Regions from separate parts of the Enterococcus sp. AZ194 genome, predicted to be linked through region 2. Evidence: riboswitches for the same ligand, from Rfam matches in the RefSeq annotation. Region 2 holds a riboswitch; the other holds the start of a gene.
What was found. A riboswitch is a leader RNA that binds a small molecule or an ion and turns the genes downstream of it on or off. The one in region 2 is predicted to bind thiamine pyrophosphate.

Region 1 (15,828 bases), 3.2 Mb from region 2:
GTCTTCCAAAAATGACTAAAAAAAGGGGAACGGTAAATTGGCAGAACCTTGTCAAACTACTTTTAGAGGCCCCAAAATAAAAAAAGAACGGTGAGGCTCGGGTTCGAATGATACCCCAACCTCACCGTTGTTTTTTATTCAAAAAAAATTTGTCAAAATGACAAAAATAAAACCATAAATTTACCATAAAACCACGGTTTTGTAATAGAATCTTAAAGTAAAAGAAACAAGCATTTTATTTCATTGTGTTGTAAAATGAAACTAGTTACGTAAGGGGGAGTTGAGTGAGATGACAAAAAAAGTTTACATACACATTGATTCAATTAGTAACGCTGTTGTCTCTCATGGCATTCACGCGTCAGATTTTGTACGTGGGATTGTTCACCAACCAAAAAATTTGTTATTATTAGACCCTGTAGCTGATTATGGTGAATATGATACGCACTCTGGACTCAAAGTCATTCGTGGGACAGATGAAGTCACCGCTTATTTTGACGAGATTTATCGCAAACGCCAAAATAGCTCCTTAAAATGGATTGATTTTACAGATATCGCCATGTTGAAAGAACTCACACCCTTAGAAATTTCAGAACTTCTTTATTTTGGCCATACCAAAACACATCTCCATTCACCTTTCTTTTATAAATTACAAAATAATTTTGTTTATTTTGACTTTAATGAAGATTTGACGCGCGTCTACTATCGTTATATGGATGAATTTTATCGAATACTCGCGGATAAATTGACGCGAATCGTTTTAGAAAAGCTGAATGATCGAAAGACCTTCTTTCGTAAAGGCGTCTCAGTTGAAAAACTAGATAGTGATTTATTAAAAGACATGCGAGGGATTCTCCAAGAAGGTGTCGTGTTCTCGTTTGACCAAATGGAATTAGTTGATAAAGAATATCGGATTCCGATTTACGTCGTAGAAGATTATGTTTGGAAGATTAAAGGTGCCCGTTATCGGGATGAAAACCTGTTAGCCACCTTGATCTATCAGTCCAACAAACGAAGATGGCGATTGGAAAAAAGTCACGAAGACTTACTTTTTGCTCAGTATACAAGATAGAAAAAAACGAATAAAGGAGGTTGGGACAGAAGCGTTTAACTCCGAGAACCGAGTAGGTACTGTGCAACATCAACTCATGCTTCGTTGTGTTTTACAGCAATAACAACCTTCAACTCTAGCATGTCTCCATGCGTAGAAGTTGTTGAGAGCGGAGCAACGTGAAGATGGAGTTGCTTCTGTGCCCACCGTTTATTCGGATAATAAGAGCATGTGGCTACAAAAACCACTCATTCTCTCTTATCCCTTTTAACTACTTACTGTTTTGGAGCTGATACGCACGCCGAATCTCTTTTGGAATAAATAACTCGGGCATCTTTTGATAAATGAGCACGGATACTACAATCGCCACAAAGATTGTTGCCAAACCACTGAGCCCATTCATGACTAAAGAGTAAAGAAATGGACTAAATCCCCACATCGCATAACTTCCCCAAAAGACAACACCGGCTACAAAATGCCAAAAGTAACGAGCCAAACCACCAGAAAAAGCACCTGCTACAATGTACCCATAACCTTTTTTATAGTCACCTGCTAAAGTGGCTTTTTGAAGTTTTGTCGCATAAAGACCGGCAAAACCACCAAATGTAAAGGCAATTGGATACTCAATTAGGACTTGAATCACGGATAGATAATACACTTGCCCCGTTGGAAAATGAAGTAAGCCCCATAGAAAACCCGCTGCAATCCCAGCCTTCCAGCCTCGTCGTAAGGAAAAGATGGTCAATGGAATCAGCCCTAATGAAACGGAAAAACTCGCGCCAATACTCGTTGGAATAAACCCTAATGCCATGGCCAGTGCCGCGATAATGGCCCCCTCAATCCAAACATTTAATTTTTTACTCAAAAAAAACTCCTCCTTTTAGAACAAAAGTCACAAAGGAGAAGTAATTTATCATTACTCCATCACAATTCCTACGCTCGAATGATCGATACAGGTACGAAGGGTTTAGAGTTTCCTCATTCTCAGCCAAAAAGGCTCCCCTTTGTGATAGTGTTCTATTTAGTTTTATTGGTACATTAGGATAATAGCACACTCAATCAAAATTGGGAAATATTTGGGCTTTGCGTCCTAGCGATTAATGACAGTCACTGAAACATTTCGTACCATTTGACACCCCAACCTTTGATGTAAAAAAAATGATTAAGCGAGCGTAGATTCTCACTTAATCATTTGATTTGTTTTATTGTTTTTTTGTTTCAAATAGTGGGCTGACTGGTTTGTTTTCATGGATACGTTTGATTGCGTCACCCATCAAATCTCCCACGCTCACTTCGTCAATTTTATCAATCTTGCGTTCTTCTGGTAAGTTGATTGAATCTGTAACTACTAAACGTTCAATCGCAGAATCTGCAATTCGTTGTAATGCAGGTCCAGATAATACAGGGTGCGTACATGAAGCATAAACACTTTTAGCGCCAGCTTCTTTTAAGGCATTGGCTGCAAGAGTAATTGTTCCAGCAGTATCAATCATGTCATCGATTAGGACACATGTTTTACCATCGACTTTCCCAATAATATTCATTACTTCTGCTACATTTGCTTTTGGACGACGTTTGTCGATAATTGCAATCGGTGATTTTAAGAATTCTGCTAATTTACGTGCACGGGTTACGCCACCATGGTCAGGTGAAACAACTACCACGTCATCACCAGAGATTCCTTTTTCCAAGAAATAGTTTGCAATCAATGGCGCTCCCATCAAATGATCAACAGGAATATCAAAGAATCCTTGAATTTGTACCGCATGTAAGTCAAGCGTTAACATACGAGTAGCTCCAGCCTTCTCAATCATGTTTGCAACTAATTTTGCAGTAATTGGCTCACGCGCGCGGGCTTTTCTATCTTGACGAGCATAACCGTAATAAGGCATGACAACGTTAATTGTTTTTGCGCTCGCACGTTTTAAGGCATCAATCATAATTAATAATTCCATCAAATTATCATTGACAGGACTACTTGTTGATTGAATTACGTAGACATGAGCACCACGTATACTTTCTTCAATGTTTACTTGAATCTCACCATCGCTGAATTGATTTACTGAAGATTTTCCTAACTCAACACCTACAGCTGCAGCAATTTTTTCGGCTAAAGGACGATTTGAATTGAGTGCAAAAATTTTCAATCTTGGATCAAAGTAATGTTTCGACATGGGGACCTCCACTTTCTTTTTTGTTGATAAACGAGACTGTCTGAAAAAAACATTTTTTATTTCAACAAATTTCCAAACGATTCTTCCATTTAAATAGTAGTCATTTTTGTCAAATAAATCAAGTTATTTATGGAAACTCTAATTTAGAAAAGGCATTCTTTTCGCATAGTTTTCCTTATTCTCTTGTTTGGCACGTGCAATCGCTAGTGCATATTCAGGGATGTCCTTTGTAATGGTTGAACCCGCAGCGATTGACGTATTGTTGGCAATCTCTAATGGCGCCACTAGATTTGCTGCTGAGCCGATAAAACTATGGTCACCGACATTCGTACGGTGTTTTTTCTTGCCGTCATAATTGACAAACACGACACCACAACCAACATTAATCTCTTTGCCTAAAGTTGCATCACCAACATACGTTAAATGACCAACTTTGGTATTTTCACCCACCGTTGCATTCTTCACTTCAACAAAGTTACCGATATGAGCGCCTACTCCGATATCTGCTTTTGGACGTAAATGTGCGAAAGGACCAATATCTGCATTTGAATGAACAACGCTTTCCTCGATAGAAGAAGAGTAAATTTTCACCTTATCTTCAATCACACTGTCAACAATTTGTGAATTTGCTCCAATAAAACAATCTTCGCCGATAACCGTTTTTCCTTTGATATGAACGCCTGCTTCAATGATTGTATCAGAACCAATTTGAACGCCTTCATCAATATAGGTGTTGGCTGGATCAATAAATGAGACACCATTCATCATGTGCATCGTGTTAATTCGCGCGCGCATACTCTTATTGGCATTTGCCAAAGCCACACGGTCGTTTACACCTAGCGACTCTTCAAAACTATCCGTTTGGTAAGCTGCCACTGTTTTTCCTTCGTTTTTTAGAATCTCAATAATATCTGTTAGGTAATATTCCCCTTGAACATTATTCGTTCCAACTCTCGTTAATGCGTCAAACAAGGCTTCATTGTCAAAACAATAGGTACCTGTATTAATTTCTTGGACACGTGCTTCTTCAATTGTCGCATCTTTTTGTTCCACAATTTTCTTAACAATTCCCACGTGGTCACGTAAAATACGGCCGTACCCTGTTGGATCTTCTGCATGCGCGGTTAAAATAGTCGCACTAGCTTTTTTCCCTTGATGATATTCAAATAAATTGTTTAATGTTTCAGTTGTTAACAGTGGCGTATCTCCACTAATCACTAACGTCGTCCCTTTTTTCCCTTTAAGAAAAGGTTCTGCTTGTAGCACTGCATGACCTGTTCCTAATTGTTCTGCTTGTAACGCATATTGGCTACGATCGCCTAGCTGTTCTTTAACCATCTCAGCCCCATGGCCCACAATAGTAATGACTTCTGATGGTTTTGTTTCCACTACACGGTTGATAATATGCTCCACCATTGGCTTTCCAGCTACTGGATGAAGAACCTTATATAATTTTGATTTCATACGAGTCCCCTTGCCAGCTGCAAGGATGATTGCATAACGAGTTTCCATGAGTTCACTCCTAATTAGTTTTTTCACCTTTTATTCCTTATTCAGTGTATCGTAGCTACTGTATTTTTTCAACTAGACCCCTCTATTTTTCACAAAAATAAAATATTTACTTCTTCTCAGGGGAAAGGCGTTTCTGATATGGAAAACGGCGAACCTTTAGAATTGAAAATAAAAACAAAAATTGACTAGACCAAAGTTATTTCTGAACCTGTCAGTGACTCTCTTCTGCTGGAAGAACAGAATCGTTTCTAGCTTAAAAAGGCAATCAAAAAACCTGTGAAAAAATCGCGTAGACTCGTCTCACAGGTACTAAAAAATTGGGTACAAATACGTTTGAATTAGTTATTTTCGTTAAAGTAGTTCCCTGGAACCACTGAGATGGTTTTGGTTTGGGTATCGACATCTTCAACATAAAGTAACGAAGTATAATCGTCAATCGCTCGTGTGCCATGGAATTTAGATTCAGCAAAAACAGTAATACCCACCAATTCTGCTTCGAACTCTTCAATCAAACTCTTCATCCCATTGACCGTGCCGCCACCTTTCATAAAATCATCGACGACTAAAACACGAGAGCCTCGTTTTAAGCTGCGTTTTGAAAGCTCCATTTTTTCGATTCGTTCAGAAGAACCCGAAACATAATTTACACTAACGGTTGAGCCTTCTGTAATTTTCGAATCTCTACGAACAATCACAAAAGGAACATTTAAATAATAAGAAACAGCTTGAGCAATCGGAACGCCTTTTGTTGCAACGGTCATTACCGCGTCTATTGGTTTTCCTGAGTATTTTGAAGCAATAATTCGTCCAACTTGACGAAGCATTTCTGGCTCACCCAAAAGATCAGAAAGATAGACGTACCCACCAGGTAAAAGACGATCTTGCTCTGATAAGCGATCAGCTAAAGACGTAATATACTCCTTAGCTTCCTCATAAGATGTCTCAGGAAGGAATTGAACGCCACCTGCAGCACCAGGAATTGTTTCTAAGAGGCCTGTTCCTCTTTCTCTAAATGTTTTTTTAATAATTGCTAAATCTTCACTAATTGATGACTTTGCTGATTCATATCGTGCAGCAAAATAAGTTAATGAAACCAATTCATGAGGATGATTAAGTAAATATTGCGTCATATCAATTAATCGTTCACTTCGACGAACTTTCACACAATTCAACTCCTTTTCATATTTTATCGTTTCTCATTATAAGGCTTTATCCGAATAATATCGAGTATTTTCTGAATATTTTTCAAAAAAGTGGCGTATTCATTAAAATTACCAAAAAAAAAGAGAAAAACTTTCGCTTTTCTCTACTTTTTCAAATGTTTTTTTCGTTGAAGTACGATTATTAACTTTCGAATGAGACTCACAACTAAGAATAAGCCAATGAATACGAGCGTAATTGTCGCTCCAGGTGGTGTTTCCCAATAGAAGGATCCTGTTAACCCACTTAGCATGCCAATAAAACCAATCACGACACTAATGGCAATCACTGCATTAAAACTTTTACCTAATCTCATCCCAATAGCTGCTGGTAAAACCATAATCGCAGAAATAAGAAGAGCCCCTGCAATTGGAATCATCACCGCAATCGCTACGCCTGTCACTACATTAAACATCATGGACATCCATTGAATCGGTAGCCCATCAACATGGGCTGCATCTTCATCAAAAGTTAAGACATACATCGGTCGTTTGAATAAAAAGAATAAAGCAGCAATTAAAACAAATAATATCCCTAAAAAGACCACTTGTCCTGTAGTAATCGTGATGATTGAACCAAATAGATACGATTGGATGCTTGTTGCCGAATTGCCTCCACTAAACTGCATTAAGACTAAAGCTAAGGCCAATCCACCCGACATAAGAATAGCAATCGCAATCTCTGAATACGTTCGATAGATCATTCGTAAATATTCCAAAATAATCGCTGCGATAATGACCACGATTAAGGTTGTCACATCTGGATTCCAGTTAAGAAAAAAACCTAGAGCAACTCCAGCTAATGACACATGGGAGAGGGTGTCAGCCATAAGTGATTGTCGACGAATTACTAGAAAAACACCCAACATTGGTGCAATCCCTGAAATGAAGATCGCCGCGATAAAAGCTAAACGCATAAATCCATAGTCTAGGAATTCATATGAAAACAACGCCATGGTGAATCCTCCTTTCGAACCAACCGAATTTGCCGATCCGCATATTCTTTAATATCTTCATGGTCATGTGTAATCATCAAGATTGATTTACCATGATCATGCGCATTATGACGTAGAAGACGATAGAAATCCTTACGCGATTGTTCATCCATTCCGGTTGTTGGTTCATCAAGAATAAACAAATCAGGGTCTGTCGCAAAAATTCTAGCCAAACTAATTCGTTGTTTTTGCCCACCTGAAAGCTCGCCGATTCGTTTATGACGCATTTCCCACATACCGACAGCCTGTAACGCCTTTTCTACATGCAAATGGTCTTTTTGGGTTAAGGGTTTGAACCAACGTCCTCTTGGGAAACGCCCTGAACGAACTAATTCTAAGACTGTACTAGGAAATCCGGCATTAAATGACGCAACTTGTTGGGGAATATAACCTATTGAAAGCTTTTGTCCTTCTGTGTTTTTCTCAGCTATGTTAATTGTTCCTTTTGTTGGTTTTAATAGGCCGAGCGTTGATTTTATGAGCGTCGATTTAGCGGCGCCATTTTCACCTGTTAAAATAACAAATTCACCTGAATCAACATGATAGGAAACATTCTCTAAGACAGGTTCATCATCATAATAAAAGGTTAATTCATCTACTTCTATATAACGCATTCTAGCGGCCTCCCTTCTACTTTACTAACACTTTATAGTTTACTGAATACTTTTCTGCAAGGCGTTTAAGTTCTCTTGCATCACCGTGATATAGGTTTCGCCTTGTTCCATTTGTTTATCCGTTAAACTTTCTAATGGATTCAGCACTTCTAACATAACACCAGTTTCATTGGATAGGGTTTCAGCGACCTTAGAAGAGGCATTCTCTTCAAAATAGATGACCTTAACTTTATTTTCTTCTACGTAGTGCTTCAGCTCAGCTAGTCGACTAGGTGAAGGTTCTTGGTCCGGCGAAACACCTGAAATTGCTTCTTGAGTTAACCCATATTGTTTGGCTAAATAACCAAACGCCGCATGCTGTGTGACAAAGGTTTTATTCTTGGCCGTTTGAAAAGCGATTTGAAATTCCTTATCTAATTCTTCTAGCTTAGCAGTGTAAGCTGCCGCATTTTTTTCAAAAATTTCTTTTTTCTCTGGATATTTTTCACTTAATTGCTGACTAATATTCGCCACTTCTTTGACTGCTAACGCAGGATCTAGCCAAACATGTGGATCTAACTCATGTGAATGGCCTGACTCTTCTCCTTCATGGTCATGGGCTTCTTCTCCCTCATGGTCATGATCTTCCGCCTCATGATCATGACTGCCCTCTCCACTTTCAAGTTCAATCGTACTTGCCGCTTCAATCAGCAAATGATCTTTTAGATTTTTTTCGACATTTGGGACCCACGTTTCAAACTCAGCACTATTGTAGACAAACGCATCCGCATCGCTAATTTTGGCCAAATCTTTGGCGCTCGGTTCGTAGTCGTGAGGTTCTGTCCCTGCTGGAATCAGTAACTCTACCTCCCCTTCGTCACCAACAATATTTTTGGTGAATTCATACATTGGATAAAAGGTCGTCATCACTTGGAGCTTATCCGAATCTGCTTCTGTTTTTTCTTTATTACCACAAGCTGTTAATACTAGCACACCTGCTAATAAACTAACCAATAATTTCACTTTTTTCATTTGATTTCCTCATACTTTCCTCTCAATCATTCGGCAAATCGGAAAATTACGATTTGAAGAACAAAAACTAATTTAGCAGAGTCTTACCCTTTCGTCAATAGAAATCGGAAAATTTCCGATTTAGAGAAATGATTTCCTAATAAATCGGAAAACACATGAAAAAACCTTCATTTTACGAAAAAAGCGAGGTTGGGATAGACGTATTTCACTCTGAGAAATAAGAGGGTGTTATTTCTGTACCCACCGTTCATTTAGATAAAAAGAGATTGAAGCATAACTTTATAAGTTATGTCCCAATCTCAAACTCAAGCCTTTTTCTGTACTATCATCTCTACCTTCTGAATCACTCTATTGAGCTATTCAAAAACATGTCTAGCGATTAATTGAACGTGCCATGCGAGCCACTGTATGACGTTTCCCACGAATCGCGTCTGATAACTCTTTGATATTTTCAATACCCACTAAGCCCATGTTGGCATCCCCAATATGTTGAATATCGACACCCAAGACTTTATTTCTGATGCCAATCTGACGTACAACATCAGGCTGCGCACTTTCTTGTGACGTACCGATTGCGCTCATCACCAATTTTCCATTTGCATGAGCTAGATCAACAACTTCTTTGACCTGTTCATCTGTGATTCCCCAAACAGTGCCAACTGCTGGTACTAGAATAATATCGGCACCGGCTTCAATAAACTGTTTAGCAGATTCAATACTAACAACTGGCTCATCGACTCCTGCACTATGCATTTTCCCAGCAATAATTACGCCGTCAAAATGTTCTTTAGCAATTTTAACATTTTTGGCAATCAGATCGTTAGTCACTCCAGTTCCTGGATTTCCTGTTAATAAAATGAAATCTAGGCCTAATTGGTTGGCTTTTTTGAACGTTTCAACTGAGGCTTGGCGCCCTGGAGCAATTTCTACCTTCGTTGATTCAAGTTTAGCCTGTTCATCGACCGGTTCAACGTTCATTCCGATTGGTAAGCCCACTAACTCTTTCAAACGGTTAACCACGTCATCATTTGGAATACATGTTTCCGCACTATTTTGTCCTTCATAAGCCGCTACTACGATTGGGTGATTCACATCAAATACATTTAATAAAATCATGTCCGCGCCATAAGCCTTCGATAACTCAGCACAAGTGATATCTCCTGCAACAGAGGCTTGAACCACGACGTTTTCACTAAGAACTACGCGCCCTTCACTAGCCTTTATGCTTTGAAATAATTCCTCTTTCGTCATTTGTTTGATTTCTTTTGATGTTGCGCTGATTAATCTTTGTACCATAGTTGACTCCTCCGTTTTATCCTATTCTTTTGTTAAGCTTGAACATCTGCCACTCACTATAATGATTGGATAAACGTTCTTCTCCTCAAAATAAATGAATTGAACTGTGCACGCACTCTTCTTACATTCATACTAGTCGCAAGAACCATGCCAAAATTAGACTAGACCAAAACGGCCAATTCACACCGCATAGGTCTATACAGATTTTACACACTTAGCGTCTGCTTTTCCTACACACTAATTTTTGCGTGTAATACAACAAAAAAGACCTCCTCTACGAAAGTTAAAAAAATGCTCACTGCCTCTCTTTTAACTTTCGTCAGAATGATGTCTTTTTGATTCTATCATTTCGGTTGACTAGTCTTTGTCGATCTGGTGTTTAATCCAGGGAGTCGTCTACCGCTCTTCATTCAACCGTTTATTTTAACGTCCGAACGATATAAACTTCATCGCAAAACCCTTTTAAGCCGTTATAAATTCTTTGTGCTCTCGAATGCTGCTGGCACAAAGCATACACAGTCGGACCACTGCCACTCATCAGCGTTGCATCTGCGCCGTATTTTAACATACGATCTTTAATTTGCTGAATAATCGGATGACGTTTGATGGTGATAGCCTCTAAACTATTGCCGACCACCTGTGTCATTCGTTGGTAATCATTGTCATAAATAGCAGATTGTAATTCCGCAATATCGGGATGATGCAGCTCTTCCATGTTGACCTCTTTGAAGACTTTCCCCGTTGAAACACTCATCCGTGGCTTCACTAAAACAACCCAGCATTGAGGCATATCAGGAATCGGCGTTACCTTTTCCCCTTTGCCCGTAATTAGCGCTGTTTTTCCGTAGACACAGTAAGGTACATCCGTCCCAACTTCCATGCCGATATCTGCCAGCTCCTCCAAAGACAAACCTAAATTCCACAGTCGGTTTAACCCACGAAGGGCTGCCGCACAGTCCGTACTTCCGCCGCCTAACCCTGCTGCGACAGGAATACTTTTTTTAATAGAGACTCTTACCCCTTGATCGATTCCGTAACGTGTTTTAAGTAACATGGCCGCTTGGTACACATGATTTCTTTCATCTACAGGCAAAAAAGCCCGATTGGTTTCAATAATAATTTTATCTTCAGCGATTTCTTCAATAGTTAGTCGATCAGCTAAATCTACACTAGACATAATCATTTCTAACTCGTGATAGCCGTCCGACCGTTTATGCAACACATCCAGTCCAAGATTAATCTTCGCCGGCGCTTTCTCTATGATTTCCATTCGCTCACCCATTCGCTCATTCTAAATAATCGTCAGTATTCTATCACAGCCGCGAGAAAAAGTATAGCACCCCGCCAGACTTAGGTCTTAACGCTCTGTGAAGACAGTGATTATTTGAAAAGATGTTGCTTTAAATTTCTCTATGATTTTCAGACAATACGCGACAGCTCATTTTTATGAAAGTCAGCTGACTGTCTGTCCTCTCCTTATAGTCCTTCTACTTAAATACTACCAAAAACCAAACATAAAGGGAAACGTTCTCGCCATTTTATAAGAAATTTGACGAAATAAAAAAGGTCTCCTTACGTCTTATTCTCTATTTTAAAAGTAGGCTTTCAATGGCTTTCAGGGGAAAATGTGATAAACTTGACTATGTAAATAAAAACAACAAAAAGTGTTGGTGAAAAAATATGAAAACCTCTTTCCATGAAGATCGCTGGGTTGGCTTATTGTTAAGCTTTATTGGCGGTGCTATGGACAGCTACACCTATATTCATTATGATGCGTTTGCCTCTGCACAAACAGGCAATATTATCCTTGCAACCATTCAAGCCTTTGACGGTCAGTGGACCAGTGTTGGTAAAAAGCTACTTTCTACACTCTTCTTTTTCTTAGGAATCCTCTTAGCGAAATTTTTAATTGACTACTTCCATAAGAAACGGCTCCATTTTTGGCGCTTATTCATCCTTTATTTCGAAGCACTCATCTTCTTTCTAATCGGCCTGTCCTTTTTAAATCATCAGACCACACTTGTCACCATCATCATCGCCTTTACTGCAGCGATTCAGTGGGTCTCCTTCGATAAAATAAATGGGCTCGCCTACACAAATCTTTTTACTACAGGGAATTTAAAAGGTGTCGCAACCAATCTTTACGACTATCTAATGACTGGTAAAAAAGAAGCACAACAACTATTTATTCATTTTGTCTTAGTCGTTTTGTCCTTCATTACCGGGGTCATCTGCTCTGTTTTTCTTTATCGTCTGATCGAAACCAAAGCCATTTTACTCGTCTCAGGACTTTTTCTTTATCTAGCGCTCTCACAAACCTACCTCATCTGGCGGTTTTATCGACAAGAACACTATTTAAAATAAGTCTACAAAAAAGGAAACGAACCGCTTTTTATCAGCTGTCCGTTTCCTTTTTATGCATAACTGGCTGCTTTAGCAAAAGAGCCAGTTACTTTCAGTTCTATTACTAGACTCGCTCCCATCTCATCGTAACCCAACCAATCAAGTCAATCACTAAGAAAAGAACAAACCCCATCAAACTCAACAATAAAATCGCGCCGTACATCGAAGGGTAGTCAAGACGCATCCAAGCATCCATAATATAATACCCCATCCCATATTCGGTCCCGTAGTTTTCTGTGAAAAACAGAATCGAAATCGCCGTTCCCAATGAAATTCGGCTCGTACTCAAGATGGCATACATCGATGCCGGCAAGGTAATGTGAATAAACTGTTGTCCTTTTGATGCACGAATACTCCGATAAATATCATAGTAATGAGAGGGAATATTGCGCACCGCATCTCTAACCGCCAAGACTACTTGTGGAAAAACAATCAAAACAATCATGATAATCTTCGAAGCGTCCCCTAGCCCAAACAAAAGCATGACGATTGGTAGCATCGCCATCTTAGGGATTGGATAAGTCAGATAAAGTAACGGATCAAATAATTTGTTCAACGTCTTAAATGAGCCCATCAATAAACCTAAAAGAAACCCAATTACTAGAGCAATCCCCATACCTGCTAGAACACGACCTAAACTTACCAAAAAGTGAATCTCAATGTCTTTTTCTATCAGTTTAGGAAAATTGCCATAGACCACTTGAGGTGTCGGCAACATACTTTGGTTTAACCAAATACTTGCTAGATACCAAACCACATGCAACAAAACAGCCGCTATAAGTAACCCTATCAGGCGCTGTAAAAATTGATTTTTTTTCACGATTGAATCTCCTCTCTCAAGGTATTTACTCGCTCGTAAAAATCGGGCAATCGGCGTTTTTCTGCCAATGACTGTGCCTCAATCAAAGAAGCTGGTACATCCACCACCTGATAAATCTCACCTGGTTGGCCTTTCATCACCACAATTTTGTGCCCTAATAATAAGGCCTCTTCAATATCGTGAGTGATAAAAAAAGTTGTTACTGGATGTTTTTTCCAGGTTTCTAAAAACAGCTCCTGTGTTTTTTCTCGCGTAAACGCATCCAGGGCTGAAAAAGGTTCATCCATTAATAACAGATCACCGTCCACACCAAACGCGCGCGTGATAGAAACACGCTGTTGTTGTCCGCCACTCATTTGACTGGGGTAGGAATGTTTCACACTTTCCAAGTTCATCGCCGTAAATAACTCCTGAATCTTTTGTTCCTCTTCTCTCGTTAATTTACGCTTTTTTTGACTAATTTTCACATTGGAGGTAACTGTTTTCCAAGCTGTCTCCCATGGTAATAAGCCATAGTTTTGTGGCACCAGTCCTAAGACGTGTTTGGTTGCTTGATAAGGTGTCTCGCCATAAAGAATCGTTCCTGAATGCGTGGGAATTAACCCACTCAAAACATTCATCAGCGTTGATTTGCCAGTTCCAGAGGGCCCAATCACAGTATAAATAGTCTGCGGGTCAAAGGTCAGCGAAATATCCTTCAAAATCGTCTTATTGCCGACCTCAACAGTGATATTTGACAAAGTTAACGTTAATGCTTGGTTTTTACTATTTAAAGAAGACATCGCTAAGCACATCCTGAGGCGTTAAGTCTTTCTCTAGTAACCCTTTTTCTTTGGCCCAAGCAAACGCTGCTGTAATATCTGCATCCGTCGCTTGTTCTGCTGGCGTATAGTCAGGAATCGTGATTTGATCCTTCAGTGATTCAGGGAACCCAATTTCATCAATAAATAATTGGATATATTCTTCTTTATCATGGGATTTCATGTATTCCACTGCGTCATTGTAGGCTTTGTACATTCCTTCAAAAGCTGCTGATTTTTCGTCAATTGTCTTTTGTTGGGCCCCGATAACAAATGGATTAATGCCGATATCTCTTGTTGAACCCAAGACACGCATACCCTCTGCTTTAGCAATCGTTACTAATGGTTCTGGCAAAATAGCCGCTGACACTTGACCACTCTTAATCAATTCAACACGGCTAGGAACAGCTGGAACATCGGTGATTTTGGCATCTGATTCCTTCATACCCACTGTATCAAGCATTTCAGTCACAGCGTACTCAGTCCCACCATTTTTCCCTAAAACAATTTCTTTTCCTTTAATATCAGCCAATTTTTTTACACTATCGTCTCCTGTAACCAAATCAAACTGACCATATGTCGAGCTTGTAATTTTAACGTCTTGACCGCCCTGTTGGTAAATCGCCATAGCCACTAAATCAGTATTGATAGCATCCACCTTTCCGGCCAAAAACGCCGCATCACGATCTTTGGCTGATTTGAAAGCTTGAATATCAATATCCACACCATATTTTTTATCAAAGCCTTGTTGATGTGCTAAGATAAATGGGATATTATCTGTTGATGGCATCACACCAACTGACAAAGTTTCGACTTTGTCTTTGGCTGCCGCCCCCGAATCTTTTGTTTTTTCTTCTTTGTTTCCACAAGCAGATAAGCTAAATAAAGCCAACAAGCTTGCTGCAACTAAAAATTTTTTCATTCTCTTTACTCTCCCTTTGTTCATTCTCTTTTGTTCGCTCCTAATAAACGAAACAAATCCATCGCCTATTCTACCATGAATTCTCCAGCAAAAAAAAACTTCAACTTGTGAAAAATGAACGACCCGTTTAAAGCACGCCTGCACTTGCAATTACACCCCAGAACGTCCCACTCTCAACAATTGAAACTTTTTTCACAATCTCTAGTTTACTCCTATTTCAGCTCATTGTAAAAACTTAAAAAGCTTTTTTTCTGAAGAGCTTCCCATAAAAACTTTCTCTCTTACAAAAATAAAGATATTTACTCTTTGTGACGACTATATGACTTAGAAGAAGCCAGTTGACAGCGTTCGAACTGCTGACTACAATACTCGTGTAGAGACATTATCTATGACCGATTTTACTCACCTGAATTAGGCAACACAACAACGAATGTTTTTCTAGTTTCCATAGAAAAACTGAACTTCCAAACAGAAACAACTCGAACCATCAACAAAAAAGAGAGCGCTTCTTACTCACCCACAAGAAATGGAGAATCTGTATGAACGAACCGATTGATTTACTTTTTACATTAAACGAAGGCTACTTACACCCATTGAAAGTCGCTTTCCTATCCATCCATCATAACAACCCGAAAACCACTTTTCGTTTGTGGCTCATTCATGAACAAATCCCAGAAACAAACCTACAAGACCTCACTTCATTTGTTGAGTCTTTGGGCCATACGCTACAAGCTATACAGGTTGACGGTTCAGTGTGGTCAAGTGCACCAACTGTGGCTCGTTACCCAAAAGAAATGTATTTCCGACTCTTAGCTGGAGAAATTTTACCTACTACTTTAACAAAGGTCTTGTACTTAGATCCAGATATTTTAGTCATTAATTCCCTAACGGAGCTATGGGAAACACCGCTAGATTCATTCATGTTTGCCGCTTGCACTCACACTGGTCTAGTAGATGTCGCAACGCCTTTAAACAAAGTTCGCTTAGATTTAGAACATGGGTATTATAACTCAGGCGTCTTACTGATGAATCTA
Region 2 (15,828 bases):
GTGAGACGGCTTCTGAGCTACTTGGCATCATTAAAGGAATTATTTCTGAGGAATTTGCCAAACAAGCGTATCCGATTTCTGAAAATATTTTGAATAATTTATCGTACCATTTACAAATTGCAGTGACGCGGATGCAAGAAGGCTGTTATCTTGAGCAAAGTATTCCAATCGAAGGGCGAACGAACAATGAACAAGAGATTCTCGGACAACGAATCATTGATCGGTTGGAAGAAATGTGTGATGTACAATTTTCTGAAAGCGAACACAATTATGTGTTAGGTCAAATTGTTGGTAAACGAATTGCTGCATCAGAAGAGTCACAAGTTGCCTCAAAAGAAGTTAATGAATTGGTAAATGAGATTCTTCTTGAAATTAAACAACAAAAACATTTGGATTTACTTCATGACCTAGATTTACAAACGATGTTGAATATTCATTGTGCTCCGTTAATTGATCGATTACACATGGGAATCGAGCTAAAGAATCCCTTATTGGATCAAGTCAAGGTTCATTGTGTGATGGCCTATGATTTGGCTATTATTGCAGGACAAACAATTTTTCGTAAACATCATCAAACGCTAAGTGATCATGAGTTAAGTTATCTAGCGATGCATTTCGATGTTTCTTTAAATAGAGAAGCAAGCTCAATTTCTAAGAAACGCATTCTTGTAATTAATGAGTTAGGTCGCTCAACAGGTGAGTTACTAAAAGTTAAATTTGGTCGATATTTTCATCATTACATTGATTCCATCACCATTTGTGAACAACGAGATTATGAAGAATATTTGCAAAATAACGAGTATGATTTTATTTTTACGACAGCTTCTGTCGACTACAAAGGAAGTATTCCAATGTTTAACTTTGAATACTTTTTACAACCAGAGACAATCCGTAAAATTGAGAAGGTCTTGGCGACAGAGGTCACGGCTTCACAGCTGCATTCTTATTTTAGTGAAGCGTTGTATTTCACCAATCGTCAATTCAAATCCAAAAAAGAATTGTTAGCGTTTTTATCTCATGAAGTTCGTAAAAAAATGGACCTACCAGAGAGTTTTGAAGCGTTGATGGAAGAGCGAGAAAAATACTTTGGCACCGATTTATTGCCAAATGCTGCCTTTCCACATCCGAATGCCTTGATTAGTCCCAAAACAACGGTCTGCGTATGTACGCTGAAAAAACCTGTTTTTTGGTATAAGAATTCCGTTCGCATTGTCTTTCTAGTATTGATAAGTAAAAAAGATCATCTGAAAAGCAAACCACTAACCGAACATTTAATTCAGTTATGTTCATCTCCAGTGAAGATGCAGCAGATGATTCAAGCAAGAAATTTTGATGAATTTATGTCAGTGATAAAGGAGTAAATGATGAAGACAGAGAATAAAGAGAAGATTCAATTAGAAGGTGCCTATAATTTCCGCGATTTCGGCGGCTATCCTACGCGTTTTGGAAAAAAGGTGATTAAAGGGAAATTATATCGTGCGGATGAACTTAGTAAGCTGACTGAGAAAGATCAAAAACAGTTAGCCGAGCTAGGTTTAACCACAATCATTGATTACCGCAATGAGAAGGAGCGTTTGAATAACGAGGACTTACCGATTGGCAATGCACGCGTGGTGTATCTTGACCCGATTGCAGATATCGCGGCACTGGCTTCTTCAGAGGATGGAGAAGATAAGCCAGTTGATTTTGATAATATGACAGCTGAATTGGCAAAATTTTTAATGACTGAGCAGAATCGCGAATTTGTTCGTTCAAAACGCAGCCAAGAAGTCTATAAAGAAATGTTGGAGATTTATTTGGATGATCGTGAAGAAGGTGTCGTTCAGCATTGTCGAGGTGGGAAAGACCGAACAGGATACGGGGTTGCACTGATTCATTTATTATTGGGTGTCTCAAAAGAAGATATTATGCACGATTATTTACTCACTAATGTGTACAAGAAAGAAAAAAATGAACGTAGCTTAAAAGAGCTGATGGAAAAAACCAACAATCCTGATTTTGTTCAAGCAGTTCGCTATTTTAAGGAAGCAGATGCCTCATTTTTACTAACAGCCTTAGAGATGATTGAGGAATATGGTGGGATTGAAGCATACGTTAAAAACGAGCTGGGAATGACTGAAACACAGATTGAACAGTTGAGAGAAAAATATCTTGAGAAGTAAAGGAAGGTAGGGGAAACAAATGAAAAACGTAAAAGATGCTATTTTAAACGGGGCAGTAAAGATTCAAAATAACACTTACATGCGATCAATTTCTAATGCAATGATGGGCTTAATGCCAGTGATGATGATTAGTTCGATTGCTTCACTGATTAATGCCATCAATGTCGGCCCAACGCAACAAGTCATGGAGCAGATTGGGCTAAAAGCTTTATTAACTCAGATTAATGCCATGACGATTGATGTAATTTCTTTATATGTAGCATTTTTAGTTGGGTATAAGCTAGCAGAACAATTAAAAGCCGATCAGTTGAATGCAGGACTTATGAGTGTGGTCTCTTTCTTAATTTTGAGTCCAATTTCATTGTTAGAAGAAACAAAAGTTCTAAAAATGGAAACACTTGGCTCAGGTGGGATGTTTGTAGCGATGTTTGGTGGATTATTAGGCGCACGTATTTACATCTTATGTGTGAAGAAAAACCTTGTGATTAAAATGCCGGACTCTGTGCCACCAATTGTTAACAAATCCTTTGCCGCAATTGTGCCAGCAGTGATTGTTTCAACTGTTATGGGTGCAATCTATGTGATTATGAGTATGACTCCTTATGGCACATTAACTAGCATGATTTATACATGGGTGCAAGCGCCGTTAACTTCATTAGGGGCAAATGTCTTTACCTGTATGATCATTGTAGCGTTCATCGAATTCTTATGGTTCTTTGGGATTCATGGTGTGTTGGCTGTATATCCAGTCTTAATGTTAGTCTTTTATCAGCCTGGCTTGGATAACTTAGCGGCTTACAGTGCGGGTGCTGCTTTACCTCATTTATTCACGATTGGCTTCATTTTAAATAACCGTGGTGCTCGTTCATTCGCGGTCGCCCTATTAGCAATCTTCGGCTGTAAATCAGAGCAGTTAAAAGCAGTCGGAAAAGTCGGCTTGATTCCTTCGATGTTTGGGATTTCTGAGCCAATCAAATTTGGGATTCCACAGGTTATGAATATGCGGATGTTGGTTCCTTTGATGGTGACACCAGCTGTTTCGGTATTGTCAGCCTATCTATTAACAATTGTTGGTTTCTTACCGTATCATAATGGGGTCTCAATTCCAACAGGTTTCCCTGTAATCTTTGGTGGGTTTTTAATCAACGGTTGGCAAGGAATCGTCGCTCAAGCAGTCCAATTTTTCTTATGTGTGATTATTTATATTCCATTCATGCGTTCACAAGATAAGGCAGCATTGGCAGAAGAAAAAGCGTTAGCAGAACAAGAAGCATTAGCAAAACAAGAAAAATTTTCCCCAGTTATGGGCGAAGAATTAGCCTAAAGAGCGGAGTGTTGAGAAGATGAAAAAAATTATTTTATTATGTGCAGGTGGCATGTCTACAGGTGTACTAGTTAACAATATGAAAAAAGCAGCAGCACAAAGAGGGCTGGAGGTAGCGATTGATGCTCATCCGATTGATGCTGCAGCAACGGTTGCAAATGATGCAGACTGTGTTTTATTAGGACCTCAAGTATCGTATCGACAAGGAGAAGTAACTTCAGCAGTATCTTGTCCAGTTGCAGCCATCGACATGCGCTCATATGGCATGATGGACGGTAACAAAACATTAGATCAAGCATTGGCGTTGATAGGAGGTTAGTGGATGGAAGAAACAGAATTGGTTTGTTTTCAATTAATCTCCAATGCTGGAGCTGCACGAAGCTGCTATTTTGAAGCACTACAAAAATTCCGTAATGCAGAGGAAGAAGAAGGGCAACACCTTTTGACGCAAGGACAAGAGTTTTATCGCGAAGCGCATCAGGTTCATGGACAACTCGTCCAAAAAGAAGCAAATGGTGAAACGGTTTGGATGTCTTTATTAATGACTCATGCAGAAGATTTGATGATGAGTGCTGAAACGACTGGAGAGCTGACCAAAGAATTGCGATGTTTGTACAGCGAAATTCAGTCATTACGTGAAGAGTTTAGTGCGCTAAAAGACCAGTTAATAGAAGTGGAAAGTGAATAGCAAACAGAAACTTAGGTAAAAAAGATAGAGTAGGCACATAGTATTGAAAACGTATGGAGCGCTTCAAGGCTTCATACGTTTTGTGTTTCCTGAGGTTAAACGTAGTAAGTGAATGAAAGACCGTTGAAATCGGTGCACGACTACTAACAGAAATCCTACACAGGCAAGCGATTAAGTTACTATTCGCAGTTGCTTTGAGTAGTTCTACAGATTTCATAACTTAAAGAGAGGTAAAAGGCTGTGCTTAGTCCCATTCCTTTACCTCTCGCCGTAAGATTTACGAATAAAAAAGAAGAAGGAATTTTGGATGCGATTCTTCATTTTTATTAAAGGTAACCTGATATACGAGTATTCCTTTCTTAATTCGGCCGTGAATAGTAATCCGATTAAAAAATAACGAAAATATAAATTGAGCAATCCTATTGACAATTGAATCATTTGGTTATATTCTTCTTTGTAAGCTTTAAAACTTTTTAGCGCAGTAGGAAATAGATTCAATGTTCAGAAAGTCGATGGTTGCTGTGAATCGATCAAATCTATTGAACGAAGTACACTAAAATTTTAATCACAATTAAATACGAAGAGAAGGACAAGAGATTGTCTTTAAAATAAGGTGGTACCGTGGAGAAATTCGCCCTTAGCTAATCAATGCTAAGGGCGAATTTTTATGGATAAGAGAGGGTGTGTGAACATGTGTGGCAAACGGAAATGGACTGGAAATTGTGAGTGGAATCATCACTGTAAAGGCAGTGCTGCATGTAGGAACAGCCTGACCTGTGATGGGGGCTGCGGAGGGATTATTCGATATTGTTCCACCAATCAATAAATAGAAAAAATAACGAAAATTGATTGTGAGGAAAAATAAATGAAAAAAGTCAAACAACCTAGCGTATCTATTTTAGAGGCTAGTATTATGTTAATAATTATCGTTGCAACGATTGCAATCGGTGTCGTTGGTTTCAAAATATCGCCCAATATTGCCATTCTCTTTGCCATTGGTTTAGTGATGGTTTACATGACGGTTAAACGCTTGCCCTTTGAAAGCATTCATGAAGGAATTATTGATGGCATAAAGCCTGGAATTATTCCAATCTTTATTTTTATTTTGGTGGGTTCATTAATTGCTGTTTGGATACAAGCAGGGATTATTCCAACATTGATGGTAGTTGGGTTTAAAATTATTAGTGTGAAGTGGTTTGTCCCTTCTGTCTTTATCGTCTGTGCGATTGTTGGAAGTGCAGTCGGGAGCGCCTTTACGGTGATGTCGACTATCGGAATTGCCTTTTTTGGTATAGGAACGACGCTTGGTTTGAATCCTGCCTTAGTTGTCGGAGCGATTGTTTCTGGTTCCGTATTCGGTGATAAGATGTCGCCATTATCAGAATCAACCAATCTCTCTGCTGCTATTGTTGAAGCAGACCTGTTCAAACACATTAAAAATTTGATGTGGTCCACAGTGCCGGCTTTCTTTGTCTCATTGATTTTGTTTGCCGTTTTGGGTGTGAATAATCAAGTGGTTAGCTTAGCAAAAATTGATGAAGTGATCCAAGTATTGGATGCTAATTTCACGATTTCTGTTTGGTCGTTTATCCCAATTGCGCTAATGTTTATCTGTGCGTGGAAGAAAATCCCAGCTATTTTAACGATCTTATTGAATATTGGTGTCGCTGTGGTGATGATTTTTATTCAACATCCAGAAACTTCGATTGCAAGCCTAGGCTCAGTGATTGATGCCGGGTTTGTCTCTACTACAGGAAATCAAGAAATTGATTTGCTTCTTTCTCGTGGAGGAATTGAAAGTATGATGCCAACCGTTTCTTTGATTATCTTAACGTTGTCATTGGGCGGGTTGTTAATGGAAGCTGGCCTGGTCACAACGGTCATGGAAGTGATTGCTAAGAAATTAACTTCACCAGCGCGTCTCATCTCGACAACTTTACTTGCAAGTATTGGCGTGAATATTTTTATCGGCGAACAATTTCTCTCTGTGATTCTTCCCGGAAATGCCTTTAAAGAGGTATACAAAAAAGCGAACCTTGATCCAGTTGTTTTGGGAAGAACGCTTGAAGATGGTGGAACCGTGATTAATTACTTAGTTCCTTGGGGGATTGCCGGAAGTTTTGTGGCGAGCACATTTGGCGTACCAACCCTAACTTACTTACCCTTTGTTTTCTTTAGTTTGTTTTCACCGGTCTTTTCCTTGGTCAGTGCATTTACAGGCATTGGCATCAAGCACATGGGTGTAGGTCCGACACGTCAAGTAGAAAAAGTCGAGGGTTAAACGTCCCTCGTTTATCAGTAAAACCCGAACATTATTTCTTTTTCAGAAGATTGTTCGGGTTTTATTCGTTTTCATTTCTTGTGTCAAAAAATTAGAAAAAACTTATTTTTACGGCTTGAAATGAGTGGAAGAAGGCCTAGGTCTTACAAAATAAGCGTTTTTCATCGCTAATCAGTAAATCCGAACGTTTTGCTAGACTGGTTGTGTATTGTTTTCTTCTGTAAGGGCGTTTATAATTTATTCTAATAAAAATAAGCAATTGTTCTTTGGCGCTAATTCTTGTGTAAGTGGACGGAATTCATTTATTTCAAATTTAGTAAATCAACCTATCAATAGAATGGATTGTGTTATTTCAAGCGAGAATGATTTTTGAACAACGAGTGAGAACGAATTTGATAAAGGAGATGTGGTAAAAGGATGGATAAACAAGAATTGACACAGCTGATTGATGTTGCTGCGGGAAGAAAGCCTGCTGATCTTGTACTGAAAAACGGGGTAATTATTGATGTTTATCAAGGAACCACTTTAGAAGGAGATGTGGCAATTGTTGCAGGGAAGATTGCTGGAATTGGCGGCTCTTATGAAGGCCAAGAAGTTCGTGATTTAGCTGGAAAATACATTGCGCCAGGCTTAATTGATCCACATATCCACGTAGAATCTTCTTATGTAACCCCAGAAGAATTTGGTCGTTTGTTAGTCCCTCATGGCACCACTACCGTTATGGCTGACCCGCATGAAATTGTTAATGTCGCAGGATTAAAAGGGCTAGATTATATGGTTGAAGCTGCCCAACATACGGCTTTAGACATTCAATATATGTTACCCTCTTGTGTTCCAGCAACAAATATGGAGAACGCTGGCGCTGTGTTAACAGCGGCAGATATGAAAGCTCCCTTAATAGAAGGAAAAGCAGAAGGTTTGGCCGAATTCATGGATTTCCCAGGAGTCATTCACGCACAAGAGGCCGTTATAGAGAAGCTATTAGTAGCCAAAAACTTGAACAAACGTATTGATGGGCATAGTCCAATGGTTTACGGTAAAGAGTTGAATGCTTATGTGGCGGCTGGAATTGCAAATGATCACGAATGTTCAACGGTGGAGGAGCTTCAAGATCGGGTTGCTCGAGGGATGTATGTCTTCTTACGTGAAGGCTCAGTTACTCAAAATCTACGTACCTTACTAAAAGGAGTGACTGCTAAAAATGCGCGTCGCTGTGTTTTATGTGGGGATGACGTTCAAGCAAAGACGATTCTAGAAAAAGGACATTTAGACAACAGTATTCGAATTTGTATTGAAGAAGGCCTAGACCCTATCCAAGCGATTCAAATGGCGACAATTTATACAGCTGACTGTTGTCAATTATCAGACCGTGGTGCAGTGGCGCCAGGCTTAAAAGCGGATCTCATTATTTTCTCTGATTTACATGAATTTTCGGTTGAAGAAACATATATCGATGGCAAACAAGTAGCGGTAAATGGAGAATATGTGGTGCCTGTTACACGAGCAGCGACAACCGCTGTTCAATCTAGCGTTCATATTGGCGATTTTTCAGTTGCAAAGTTGGTCCTACCGTTGACTTCAAATACTGCTCGTGCAATCGGCGTGATTCAAACAGAAGCCTTAACAAATGAAGCGATTGTTCAGGTGGCTCGCGATGAACAGGGCAATTTTGTGTACGACGAGACGCAGCCTGTTGCAAAGATTGCGGTTGTCGAACGTCATCACAACACAGGAAATGTGTTTGTTGGCTTATTAAAAGATTACGGAATCAAACAAGGAGCTATTGGGCTTTCGATTGCGCATGATTCTCACAACTTATTAGTGACAGGAACCAATGATGCAGATATGGCTTTGGCAATTGAAGAATTAAAAAAACAAGACGGTGGCGTAATTCTAGTAAACGACGGAAAAGTCATCGGTCGATTTGCTTTACCTGTGGGTGGTTTAATGAGTGACTTAACTGGGGAAGAGGTTGTGAAACAGCAAGAAGTTATCGACAAACTTGCACATGAGGTATTAGGTATTGCCGAAGAGGTGGATCCAATCATGACACTAGGTTTTATGTCGTTAGCCGTTATCCCTAGCCTTAAAATTACTGACTTAGGGTTGGTTGATGTTACCAAATTTGAATTTGTTCCTGTTTCAGTGGAAGAATAAAAGAAAGATAAATAGTCAAAATGTATAGAGCCAAAAAGAGTAGGACAAGTGTCTTGCTCTTTTTTGTGTGGCTACTATAACTACATTACTATTTTTTGAGAACAATCTGTACAGTGGTATTTATTTTTACCTCGATCCTTACTTTTTTTCATCAAATCAACAGACGAGCATTCAGCTTTTGTACGAAATATGATAAAGTAGGAAGGAACTCATTGATAGAGGAGACGAATCGGATGATTTTTGATACACATACACATTTAAATGCAGAACAATTTGCGGATGATATTCCAGAAACGATTCAACGGGCACTTGAGCTAGGAGTGACGGAGATGGCTGTCGTCGGGTTTGATACGCCAACTATTGAAAAATCGTTAGAGCTGAGTTGCGACTATGATTTTATTTATAGTATTATTGGCTGGCATCCTACAGAGGCAGGTAGTTACACCAAAGAAATCGAAGAACGTTTGCAGCAGCAGTTAACGTTACCTAAAGTTGTGGCGTTGGGTGAAATTGGCTTGGATTATCATTGGATGGAGGATCCAAAAGAGGTTCAAGAACGTGTATTTCGTAGGCAAATGGCGATTGCCAGAGAGATGAATTTGCCAATCAGTATTCATACTCGTGAAGCGCTAGAAGATACGTATCGAATTCTTAAAGACGAGAAGGTTCAAACCATTGGCGGGATTATGCATAGTTTTAGTGGCGATGCTGAGTGGGCCAAACGATTCTTAGATTTGGGCATGCACCTATCCTTTAGTGGCGTCGTGACCTTTAAAAAAGCAGTCGAGGTCCAAGAAGCAGCAATGGTCGTTCCATTAGATAAGCTCTTGGTTGAAACGGATGCACCTTATCTCGCACCTGTTCCTTATCGTGGAAAACGTAATGAACCTGGCTATACTCGCTATACAGCCGAAAAGATTGCAGAATTACGAAATATTCCTTTAGAGGAGCTTGCGCAGAAAACGACAGAAAATGCGCATCGTTTGTTTCGATTGGAGAACAAATGAGCAAAATAAAAATAGAAGAAATTATCGTGGTGGAAGGAAAAGATGATACTCGGCGTTTACAAGAGGTCGTTCAAGCGGACACAATTGAAACCATTGGATCAGCTATTAATGATGATATTTTAATGCAAATTGAACATGCACAAGAAACTCGTGGCGTTATTGTTTTTACGGATCCAGATTTTTCTGGTGAAAAAATCCGAAAGAAAATTATGGAAGTGATTCCTGATGCCAAGCATGCGTTTTTGCCGAGAAAAGAAGCGGCACCGAAAAAGCGAGGCAATAGCTTAGGTGTTGAGCATGCAAGTAACGAAGCGATTTTGGAGGCTTTACGAAAAGTCGTAACACCTTGTGATGTGGAGGACTCGGACAGAGAGAATCTTGAGACTCGGATCACGCGAGAAGATTTACTTCGATATGGTTTGATTGCAGGGAATAAAGCGAAGCTGCGTAGAGAACTATTAGGCGATGAGCTTCGGATTGGTTATACGAATGGCAAACAGCTAGAAAAACGATTAGATATGTTTCGGATTACGCCTACTGAACTGTCAGCGGCAATGAAAATAGTGGAGGAATCAATTTGACTGAATATAAAGAAATCGCAACACCGTCGAGAACCAAAGAAATTTTAAAAGAACATGGCTTTCAATTTAAGAAAAGTTTGGGTCAAAATTTCTTAACAGAGCCGAATATCTTACGCAAGATTGTCGAGACAGCACAGATTGATGAACAAACAAATGTGGTTGAGGTTGGACCGGGAATCGGAGCATTGACCGAACAGCTGGCAAAAAATGCCAAAGAAGTTTTAGCATTTGAAATTGATGACCGCTTGATTCCGGTTTTAGCAGATACACTCCACCGTTATCCGAATGTCAAGGTCATTCATCAAGACGTGTTGAAGGCCAATTTGATTGAGACGACCAAAGAAAATTTTTCTGAAGAGCTGCCAATTAAAGTTGTGGCGAACTTACCATACTACATCACGACACCCATCATGATGCACTTTTTAGAATCTGATTTGGCTGTCTCTGAAATGGTTGTAATGATGCAAAAAGAGGTTGCTGACCGTATTTCTGCACAGCCTGGAACCAAAGCTTATGGTTCGTTAACGATTGCTGTCCAATATTATATGGAAGCTTCAATTGCCTTTATCGTGCCAAAAACAGTCTTTATTCCACAGCCTAATGTGGATTCAGCCATTTTAAAATTAACCAAACGTGAGAAGCCAGCAGTAGAGGTAACGGATGAAAGAGAATTTTTCAAACTAACGAAGGCCTCCTTCCAGTCTCGCCGAAAAACGTTATGGAATAATTTACAACAAACATATGGCAAAACAGAAGAAGTCAAAGCTTGGTTGTCCAATAGCTTAGAAATCGCTGGAATCGATCCTGGCCGTCGAGGCGAAACACTTTCTTTGGCTGAATTTGCAGCGTTAAGTAATGCAATGGAAGCTACCAAATAAACGATTCAGAAAGTTTTATGATTAGGGACGTTTGTTAAGTATGTTTCCTCTTCAAAATTAATTCAAATAATAGAGTATTTTTATTGATTATTAGATATAGGAATCTAGCAACTATTCACGCTAGATTCTTTTTTTGTGCTATAATGAAACCAGTTACTAGGGGAGTCATTTTTGACTGAGATGTTCATCTGAACGGACCCTTTGAACCTGTAAGTTGAGACTTGCGTAGGGAAGTAGTCTAAAAATCAGTAGGTAATTTGTAGACACTTCATGTGAGGAAACCCTCAGCAAGAAGTGTCTTTATTTGCCAGTCCCACTTTTGTAAGACCATCTAATGGGATGGTATGCGCGGAGCGATAAGGCGAACTGGAACAGTTCGCGAACCTTTAAAATAGCTCTAGCAGCCAGTCCCACTTTTATAGGACCTTTTAGTGGGATGGTAAGCGCAAGGCGATAAAACGAAACGGCACATTTCGATACTGTTGAACCAGCCTTAGCAGCCAATTTTCCCGTAGTGGCACACGCGCAAACATTTACCACATTAAATCTCTAACTGATTGGCGGTATCTTTCCCTAAAAAAATTTAGGAGGGATTGAATTGTTTACAGAAAAAATTAGAAAAAAGGCTGAACCCATTTGGCAAAAGAGTATGCAGCACCCATTTATTAAAGAGCTGCAGCGTGGGGAATTGGCCGAGGACAAGTTTCGTTTTTATTTGATTCAAGATCATTTTTACTTAAATGCATTCACAGAGATCCATAAGTTAGCTGCTGAATGTGCAGATAACCCGGAAATTAAAGAGCTGTTTTTGAATAATATTGCTGGTATTGAAGTCTCAGAGGTTTCTGTTCGCGAAACGTTTTTTAAGGAGTTAGCGATTACCGAAGAAGAAATTCAACAGACAATGGTTGCGCCGGCTGCGTATCACTATATCGCTCATATGTATAAAGAGGCGCAATCTAAAAGCGTTGGCCGGATAGTTGCGGCATTACTCCCGTGTTACTGGCTCTATCAAGAGATTGGTGAGGAGTTGATTTTAAACGGTTCACCCACTCCTTTGTATCAGCGTTGGATTGAAACTTATGATAGTGAGGCGTACAAAACGACTGTTGAAGCGCAGAAAAACTTAACCAATCGATTGGCAGCAGTCGCCTCAGAAGATGAAGTTCAACTCATGGAACAAGCCTTTCTCATAAGTAGCTATGAAGAATTATATTTTTGGGAAATGGGCTATCAAAAAGAAGAATGGAGTAACAAACATGTATCCTTACCAATTAGTTGATGAAATGAGAAAGCAAAACCCGTTAGTTCACAACATTACTAATATTGTGGTAGCCAATGACTCTGCAAATGGACTTTTGGCAATTGGTGCTTCACCGTTTATGTCTAGTGCTGTTCCTGAAATGATAGAGGTTGCAACAATTGCTGATGTGGTTGTCTTGAACATGGGGACGCTAAATGATGAACAGATTGCCGCGATGGAACTTGCTGGGAAAACAGCGAAGAGTTTAGGAAAACCAGTTGTGTTTGATCCAGTGGGAATTGGCGCCACAACTTATCGAAAACAGCAAGGGACTCGTTTACTTCAGTTGATTAAACCAACATTAATTCGCGGCAATGCAGGAGAAATTGCCACCTTGGCCGAGGCTGAATGGTCGGCTAAGGGAGTCGATGCTGGTTCAGGTGATGGCGATATTATTGAGATGGCTAAAACAGTGGCTCTTAAATATCAGACCTTTGTTGTTGTCAGTGGCGTAGAAGATATTGTTACGGATGGAAAGAAAACGTATTTGGTTAAAAATGGGACGGATTATTTTCCATTTATGACAGGTGCGGGCTGCCTTCATTCTTGTATTTGCGGCGCGTATCTTGCTTTGACAGACTCGTCAGTCATTGAACAGGTGGTTATTGCTTGTGCGATGTATGCATTGGCTGGTGAATTAGTTGCAGCTCGATTGCCAGTGCTGTCTGTTGGAACATTTCGAACGCGTTTGTTAGATCAGTTGAGTCAAATGGATAGTGCGTTAGTTCAAATAAATGCTCGAATAGAAAGGGTTGACTAAGATGAACGAAACAACACAAGCATTAACAATTGCCGGTTTTGATGGTGGTGGCGGTGCAGGAATGCAAGCTGATTTGAAGACTTTTCAAGAGCGTCGAGTCTTTGGAACCTCCGTTTTGACTGCTTTACCTATTCAAAATACGAAGGGCGTAACCAATGTTTTTGATTTGCCAATTGAGGCGTTAAAGGAACAATTGGTTAGTATTAAAGAGGATTTCAAAATTTCCGCTGTCAAAACGGGTATGTTATTCACCGCCGAAATCACAACAGTGGTTGCAGAGTTTCTGAAGACGGCCGAGTTTGGTCCACTAGTAGTTGATCCGGTGATGATTGCGAAAAGTGGGCATGCGCTTTTAAAGGAGACGGCAGTACGGGCAGTGAAAGAACAACTATTACCATTGGCCTGTGTGGTGACCCCCAATGTACCAGAGGCCGAAGTGTTAATTGGCAAAACGATAACAACAAGAGAAGAGATGGTTGAAGCAGGTAAGCTGATTCAACGAATGGGCGCTAAAAATATTGTAGTTAAAGGGGGCCACCATATTGAAGGGGCGATTTCAGAAGATATGTTGTTGCTTGAAAATGGTCAAGTGAAGTGGCTCGCTGGAAAACGAATTGATACGAAAAATACCCATGGCACGGGCTGTACATTCTCTGCCTGTATCACTGCAGAATTAGCAAAAGGAGAACGTGTATTAGATGCGGTTACAACGGCCAAAGCTTATATTCAAGCAGCAATTGAAGATGGGATTTCTGTTGGACATGGCAATGGGCCGACCAATCACTGGGCCTATCGAAAGGTTGAGGGTCATGAATAAGATAGAAAAAATGTTACAGGTTTATTTTATTGCAGGGACCCAAGATATTGTTCAAGGCACGCTTTTTTCTGTTTTGGAAGAGGCGCTTCAAGCCGGAATTACTTGTTTTCAATTTCGTGAAAAAGGGGCAGGAAGTTTAAACGACCCAACAGAAATAGAAGAAACGGCAAAAAAATGTCAAGAACTATGTCAAGCCTATAATGTTCCATTTTTGGTTAATGATAACGTTGAATTAGCTTTGAAACTTGGTGCTGATGGGGTCCATGTCGGTCAATCTGATCAAGAAATCCAAGAGGTTCTTCGTTTGTTTGCAGGCAAGATTGTAGGGTTGTCATGTGAAACAGCCGAACATATCGAAAAAGCCAATCAATTAACAGAGATTACTTATTATGGCGTGGGGCCGGTGTTTGGCACAATCTCTAAAGCAGATGCGGTGCAGCCGATTGGTGTAAAAACATTAGATACTTATGCGCGAAAAGCTCTGAAACCGGTCGTGGCGATTGGTGGAATTAGCCTAGACAACTGCCAAGAAGTTTTAGCCACCGCTGTCTCTGGCATTTCCGTTATCTCAGCAATTACTCGAGCGGAATCGATAAGTCAGGCAGTAGCTACTCTAATGAAAAAAGACTAAATTTTAGTCAAAAATAAAAAAATTAAACGAGGTGAGGACAGAAGGAGTTGCTTCTGTGCCACGCTCGTTTTTTTTGTTTTAAAGCTAATTAATAAGGAATTTTCCCATTAGTTGACTATTAATTATTTTGTTCTCAAAATAGCCTTAAAAATGTGTGTTATCTAATCAGATTGTCATGAGAAAGAACAAGTAGTGTGTTACCGTTCATGTGAAAGCGTTAACTATACCCATAGCATATGATTGAAGAAATTTGGCTAAAAATATAAGCCAAATAGAATAAAAGAATTCTTTTTCAAGTAAATTAAGGCAAAAGAGAGGATAAAAAATGAAACTAGAGTTTAAAGAACTTTCAAAATCGTATGGGACGAATCCAATTTTTTCCCGCGTTTCAAATGTATTTAATCACCATGGAGAGATAACGGCGATAGTTGGGGAGAGTGGAACAGGTAAGTCGACTTTACTTAATATATTGTTTGGGATTGACCAAAAATATGAAGGAACCTACTTGATTGACGGAAAAGATACGAGAAAATTTGATGATAGCCAGTGGGATGATTTAAGAAGTCGGGAGATCCAGATGGTCTACCAAGATTTTAAACTTCTTGAGAATTTTTCTGTGGATGCGAATCTTTATTTTGCCAATCGTTTATTTGACTCTGACTATGAGGCACGAAAAGATCAACTTTTAAACCTTCTCAACTTGAATTCGGTTAAGGATACTGTGGTAAAGAACTGTAGTGGTGGGCAAAAACAACGTGTGGCGATTGCTCGAGCACTGTTGAATCGACCAAAGGTTATTTTGTTGGATGAGCCTACAGGAAATTTGGACTCTGAGAATACGACAGAGTTAATGGACTACTTACAGACAATCAAGGATCAAGGGATTAGCATTTATATCATTACTCATGATGACCGTGTTTTACCTTATTCAGACAATATTTATCGGCTAGCCAATCAACAACTAATAGAGGAAAAGAGTCAACCGAATTCGCCTTTCGATGATTGTATCTCACAACAGCATACAGAAAAGAAAACGCCAATATCTGTTTTATTTAAGTATGTCTTTACTGATTTAAGAAAAACAGTTGGAGAACTGTTTTTAACGGGCATTCCTCTACTAGTCATTTTATCAATTTTTATGCTTCTTTTTACAGGCTATAAACAACTATCGTTAGATTCATTTACTCAACTATTTAAAGGTTTGGATGAAACGGTGATTTATGTTGAAACGAATACTTT

Region 1: linked by a shared signal. The riboswitch ahead of thiT (energy-coupled thiamine transporter ThiT) and the one ahead of tenA (thiaminase II) in region 2 are both predicted to bind thiamine pyrophosphate.

Annotation. Positions count from the first base shown of each region.
Region 1 is NZ_JBIOQR010000001.1:3,955,521-3,971,348, forward strand. It holds gene IGI37_RS18370 (hypothetical protein) at 290-1,069, shown strand; gene thiT (energy-coupled thiamine transporter ThiT) at 1,320-1,859, opposite strand; TPP riboswitch at 1,962-2,062, opposite strand; gene IGI37_RS18380 (ribose-phosphate diphosphokinase) at 2,251-3,222, opposite strand; gene glmU (bifunctional UDP-N-acetylglucosamine diphosphorylase/glucosamine-1-phosphate N-acetyltransferase GlmU) at 3,361-4,734, opposite strand; gene purR (pur operon repressor) at 5,073-5,897, opposite strand; gene IGI37_RS18395 (metal ABC transporter permease) at 6,041-6,889, opposite strand; gene IGI37_RS18400 (metal ABC transporter ATP-binding protein) at 6,862-7,542, opposite strand; gene IGI37_RS18405 (metal ABC transporter substrate-binding protein) at 7,582-8,553, opposite strand; gene IGI37_RS18410 (DUF7916 family protein) at 8,926-9,849, opposite strand; gene ispE (4-(cytidine 5'-diphospho)-2-C-methyl-D-erythritol kinase) at 10,268-11,119, opposite strand; gene IGI37_RS18420 (YoaK family protein) at 11,530-12,213, shown strand; gene IGI37_RS18425 (ABC transporter permease) at 12,317-13,072, opposite strand; gene IGI37_RS18430 (ABC transporter ATP-binding protein) at 13,069-13,854, opposite strand; gene IGI37_RS18435 (ABC transporter substrate-binding protein) at 13,838-14,794, opposite strand; gene IGI37_RS18440 (glycosyltransferase family 8 protein) at 15,334-15,828, shown strand, end outside.
Region 2 is NZ_JBIOQR010000001.1:780,321-796,148, forward strand. It holds gene IGI37_RS03715 (BglG family transcription antiterminator) at 1-1,361, shown strand, start outside; gene IGI37_RS03720 (tyrosine-protein phosphatase) at 1,365-2,162, shown strand; gene IGI37_RS03725 (PTS sugar transporter subunit IIC) at 2,182-3,486, shown strand; gene IGI37_RS03730 (PTS sugar transporter subunit IIB) at 3,506-3,805, shown strand; gene IGI37_RS03735 (PTS lactose/cellobiose transporter subunit IIA) at 3,809-4,174, shown strand; gene nhaC (Na+/H+ antiporter NhaC) at 5,040-6,455, shown strand; gene ade (adenine deaminase) at 6,873-8,612, shown strand; gene IGI37_RS03750 (TatD family hydrolase) at 8,846-9,619, shown strand; gene rnmV (ribonuclease M5) at 9,616-10,200, shown strand; gene rsmA (16S rRNA (adenine(1518)-N(6)/adenine(1519)-N(6))-dimethyltransferase RsmA) at 10,197-11,078, shown strand; TPP riboswitch at 11,227-11,327, shown strand; gene tenA (thiaminase II) at 11,677-12,360, shown strand; gene thiM (hydroxyethylthiazole kinase) at 12,338-13,141, shown strand; gene thiD (bifunctional hydroxymethylpyrimidine kinase/phosphomethylpyrimidine kinase) at 13,143-13,958, shown strand; gene thiE (thiamine phosphate synthase) at 13,951-14,589, shown strand; gene IGI37_RS03785 (ABC transporter ATP-binding protein/permease) at 14,915-15,828, shown strand, end outside.